DNA from 2 places in the Stenotrophomonas sp. ESTM1D_MKCIP4_1 genome. Region 2 is predicted to be linked to the other one. Evidence: riboswitches for the same ligand, from Rfam matches in the RefSeq annotation. Region 2 holds a riboswitch; the other holds the start of a gene.
What was found. A riboswitch is a leader RNA that binds a small molecule or an ion and turns the genes downstream of it on or off. The one in region 2 is predicted to bind cobalamin.

Region 1: linked by a shared signal. The riboswitch ahead of C1924_RS01240 (epoxyqueuosine reductase QueH) and the one ahead of btuB (TonB-dependent vitamin B12 receptor) in region 2 are both predicted to bind cobalamin.

What each region holds. Positions count from the first base shown of each region.
Region 1 is NZ_CP026004.1:284,675-287,141, forward strand. It holds gene pncA (bifunctional nicotinamidase/pyrazinamidase) at 1-489, opposite strand, end outside; gene C1924_RS01240 (epoxyqueuosine reductase QueH) at 546-1,217, opposite strand; cobalamin riboswitch at 1,376-1,569, opposite strand; gene C1924_RS01245 (nicotinate phosphoribosyltransferase) at 1,698-2,467, opposite strand, start outside.
Region 2 is NZ_CP026004.1:565,559-568,025, forward strand. It holds gene btuB (TonB-dependent vitamin B12 receptor) at 1-1,521, opposite strand, end outside; cobalamin riboswitch at 1,637-1,860, opposite strand; gene C1924_RS02565 (histidine phosphatase family protein) at 2,003-2,467, shown strand, end outside.

The sequences.
Region 1 (2,467 bases), 280 kb from region 2:
GCAGTAATCGCGCGCCAGGCCGCACACATGCACTTCGCGGATGCGGCGCTCATGCAGCCAGCCGGCCAGGCCGGTCGGCGGGCGCTCGCCCTCCGGGCCATGGTTCTCGCGGAACGCGCTGTACGAATCTACCTGCGGGCGCGTGCCCTTGCGCAGGATCAGGTCGGCCACGGTCCAGCCCACGCCCGGGTGCAGCGCAGCACCGTCGCTGCCCTGCACGCAGTGGTCCGGCCACAGGGTCTGCGGCTGCGCGTGCAGCAGGATGGTCTCGAAGGGGCGCTTGCCAGCGTGCTGGCTGGCAAAGGAGGCGTGGCCGGCCGGGTGCCAGTCCTGCGTGGCCACCACCGTACGGTAGTGGCGCTGCGCCAGCAGTTCGGCAATCGGCGCCACCAGCGTATCGCCCTGGTCACAGGCCAGCGCGCCACCGGGCATGAAGTCCGGCTGCAGGTCGATCACCAGCAGGGCGACATCGGCGGGCAGGGCGGTCATGGCAGGGTCCAGCGGCACGGAAGGGGCGACCAGCGTGGCCGCCCCCTGCGCGCACGTCAATCGCCCTGCGGCGTTTCATTGTCCTGGCCGTAATACAGCAGGCCGATCTTGATGCGCTCGCGGCCGGTTTCGCGGCGGTGGCGGTTGGCATCGCGCAGCGAGTACACGCAGCCGCAGTACTCCTGCTGGTAGAACTGCTCGCGCTTGCTGATTTCCACCATGCGGCTGGCACCACCGCCCTTGCGCCAGTTGTAATCCCAATACTGCAGGCCCTCGTAGCGTGACGCTGCGCGGATGCCGCAGTCGTTGATCTGCGCCATGTTCTTCCAGCGCGAAATGCCCAGCGAGGAACTGATGGTGTCGTAGCCATGCTCATGCGCGTACAGCGCGGTGCGCTCGAAACGCATGTCGAAGCACATCGTGCAGCGGATACCGCGCTCGGGCTCATTTTCCATGCCGCGTGCACGGCTGAACCAGTTGTCGGTGTCGTAGTCGCAGTCGATGAAGGGAATATCGTGCTGCTCGGCGAAGCGGATGTTCTCCTGCTTGCGCAGCTCGTATTCCTTCACCGGGTGGATGTTGGGGTTGTAGAAGAAGATCGCGTAGTCGATCCCGGAGGCGGTGATCGCCTCCATCACTTCGCCCGAGCAGGGCGCGCAGCACGAATGCAGCAGCAGGCGCTTGCCATCGGCGGGGAGGGACAGGGCGGGGCGTTGGAACTCGGTCATCGTCGGGTGCATCTGGGCGTTGGCAACGGGTCTGGCCGGAAACCGTGAACAGGACGCGCGCGACCACGCCGCCTGCACGCGCAGGACGACAGTGGCCCCGGCAACCTCCCCGCGGAGATTCCAGGTCGAATCAGGGGACGGTCGTGTCCCCCGGCCGGGGCCGGTATTCGGGCTGATGGACACGGGCCGCAGCCCACCTACTACCTGCCGCTTCCCAGGCGCGAGCCCAGTGCTGTTGGCAGGATTCGTTTCCATTCACCGCTGCGGGGCAGCTCCGGAATGGGCGCGCGAGGCGCCTTCACCGGATTCCCGTTCAAATCCCTGCCGTTGTCGCAACGACTGCAGGGATACCTTCGGCGTGCCCACGGTGGACGGGTTGCTGGCGCGGGTCAAGGGGGCCGGGGTCGGAGCCCGTTGCGCGGCAACGGGATCCGACCCCGGACACGCCGCAGTAGATCCACGCCATGCGTGGATGCGCCCTTACCGCTGGGCAGCCGCCCGCGCACGGATCTCATCCAACCGCTGGTCGCACAGCAGCCGTCCGTTCTCCCACACGGTCACCATCGCATCCTCGAAGCCGACCGGCAGCGTGTCGTCACCGCTGGCCGGCAGTGCCACCGTATGCAGGCTGCCATCATCCACGCGCCGCAGCAGACGCATGCGGCCGCGCTTGCTGGCTTTGCCGGCATCAGTGATGGGGTCCTTGTAGACGTCGATCCATGCACCGTCCACGCGCGCGGCCGAGCACTTCAGCGCGAACTTCTGCGTATCGCGGTCCAGCCGCTGCAACAGCGCGCCGCCCATGCCGAAGGCCACGTTGTCCGCGGCGTAACCCTCCGAGGTAATGCGCTGCAGGATGGTGCGGATCGTGTCCGGGTTGATGCCATCGCCCTGGATCACCCGCACGTGGTTGAGCACGCGGTAGCCCTTGCCGTTGATCGTGTGGCCGAAGGCCTCATCCAGCCGGCGCATGCTTTCGGCCACCACCTCCACCGGGTCGCCCGAGTCGGGGCGGATGACCAGGGTGGCGCCCGAGGCGATCACTTCATCGCGCAGGGTGGTGCCCCAGTGCTCGCTGATGGCGCGGTAGATGTCATAGCTGTCCGACACCACGGCGACGATCGTGCCGGGCCTGCCGAACTGGCGCAGCATGTTGCGGTACGCATCCACTTCGCGATCGCGGCCCCAGCTGGTGATGGTGCTGTGCTCGGCAGCGGGTATCGAATAGCCGGCCATCGGCGCGTGGTAGT
Region 2 (2,467 bases):
GCGCGGGTCGGTGTAGCTCAGCTGGCCGTTGATGTCGAAACCGGCCAGCACCGTGCCTGCGGTCAGTTCGGCGCCACGGATGCGTGCCTTCTCGACCTGCTGCATCATGAAGGTCGCCGCATCGTAGGTGATCAGATCATCGATGCGGGTTTCGTACACGTCCACGCCCCAATGCCACCCCTGCCCATGCTGCGACAGGCCGATGTTGGCACTCTTGGACTTCTCCGGGTCCAGCGTCGGCACGCCGCTCCACGGGTCGTACAAGTCGCTGAAGGTCGGCGCCTTGAACGCGGTACCGTAGCTGGCATTCACGCGCAGGCCGTGGCCCAGCTCCATCGCCCAGCCGACGCTGCCGGTGGCGTGGTTGCCGAACTGCTGGTTGTCATCATTGCGCGCGCTCACCTGCAGCTGGTGGCGGCCGAAGCGGCCCTGGTACTGCACGAACACGCCGGTGTTGCGGCGGCTGTCGACCAGGTAGCCGGCGCTGCTGCCATCCAGGTTGTCTTCGCTCCAGTCCACGCCGGTGCTCAGCAGCTGGCCCTGGGCCAGCCCGATGTCGGCCTGCAGCGAAGCGGTGTCGCGGTGGGTCTGCGCACTGCCGAACGCACCGAAATCACCGTAGTTGTCCGACTCGTTGTCGCTGCGGCCGACAGTGGCGGTGAATGCCAGGCGTTCGGACGGGGTGTAGCGCACCTTGCCGGACATCACCTGCTGCAGCGTTTCCGAATAGCTGTAGTAGCCGTCGTAGTGGTTCTCGCCTTCAGCGCGCAGAGCGCTGCCTTCCACGCTCCACTGCTCATTGAAGGTGTAGCCGCCGCGCAGGCTCTTGGACAGATTGCGGTAGCCATCGCGGTCGGGCTCATCGGCATAGCAGCCGGTGAACAGCGTGGCCGAGCCCCGGCAGGCATTGATGCCGTCGGTGTGCTGGTAGGCGATATCGGCACCGAACCAGCCGCGTTCGCCGCTGCCACCGATGCCGCCACTGGCTTCGCGCAGGCCGTTGCTGCCGCCGCCAAGCTGGAAGTGCGGAGCGAAATCACCTGCGTTGCGGCGGGTGAAGATCTGGATGACGCCACCGATGGCGTCGGCGCCATACAGGCTCGACTGCGGTCCGCGCACGATTTCCACGCGCTCGATCTGTGCCAGCGGCAGGTCCTGGTACATCGCCAGGCCAAGATCGGCGCTGTTGATGCGTACGCCATCGACCAGCACCACCGTGTGCGAGGAGTTGGTGCCGCGCAGGAACAACGAGCTCTGCTTGCCGAGGCCACCGGCATTGGTCAGGTTGATGCCGGCGCGGCCGGCCAGCAGTTCCTGCAGCGAGGTGGCCTGGCTGGCTTCGATCTGCGCACGGTCGATGACCTGTGCCGGGGCGATGCTGTCCTGCAGGGCGATGGGGGTGCGGGTGGCGGTGACCAGCACCTGCTCCAGCACAGCGGTGTCATCGCTCGCCTGGCCATGGGCCAGGGCGGGCAGGGCGGCCAGTACGGCCAGGGACAGCATTCGGGACTGCAGCTTCATCGGGAGGACTCCGGGTGCCGCGCACGCCCGCGCGGCGAAGGGGAGGAGCCACGGAGGCTGGCATGCGCCGAAGCCGCGGCGCCGCCGCGGTCATCCAGCGCCACGCCCACCGCATCGCGACCTGAGGCTTCCGGGCCGGTCTCCGGGCTTGCCGCCAGGTGGCGCGAGGCCACCGTCCAGGCGCCTTCCCATGCCGATGGCACAGTGGCGGTGTTGCCTGGAACAGACGTGCTTACCGTTGCGGGGGCAGCGCCGGCCTGGCGTGTTGCCACGCGTCACCGGCTTCCCGTTTCAACCTGCCGGCCATCGCCGCAGGTCACCTGGAAGTGCGCGCAGTCTACGGCATCGCGGCCGGCCCGTAGAGTCGAGCGTGCTCGACTGCCTTTGCTCTGCCTTTAGAATATCGTCTCGATCCCGTGGTGCCGTTGCCGATGTCCCGCTGTTTTCTGCTGTTTCCGCGTTGCCTGTACAGGACGCACGCATGATCCTCGACCTGGTCCGCCATGCCGGCAACGGCCGCGATGAGTTCCTCGATGGCCGCAGCGATCCACCGCAGCTGGCCCGCCTGCCGCAGGAACTGGTCGATGCCTACGCCCAGCAGGACTGGCAGCGGGTGATCAGCTCGCCGCGGCTGCGTTCGCTGCATACGGCGATGGCCCTGGCCACGCCGCGCGGGCTGGACGTGGACGCGGACGAAGAGTGGGAAGAACTGGATTTCGGCGATTGGGACGGACAGTCGCTGTTCGACCTGCCGGAGGATGCGCTGGCGGCGTTCCATGGAGATCCGCATGCCTTCCCGCCGCCCAATGGCGAAAGCTGGGGCCATTTCGAGCGCCGCATCGCGCGCGCGCTGGATCGGCTGCTGGATGACGAGGATCCGCTGCCCACCGTGGTGGTCAGCCACGGCGGCCCGCTGCGCATGGTGCTGTCGCAGGTCTGCGGGCTG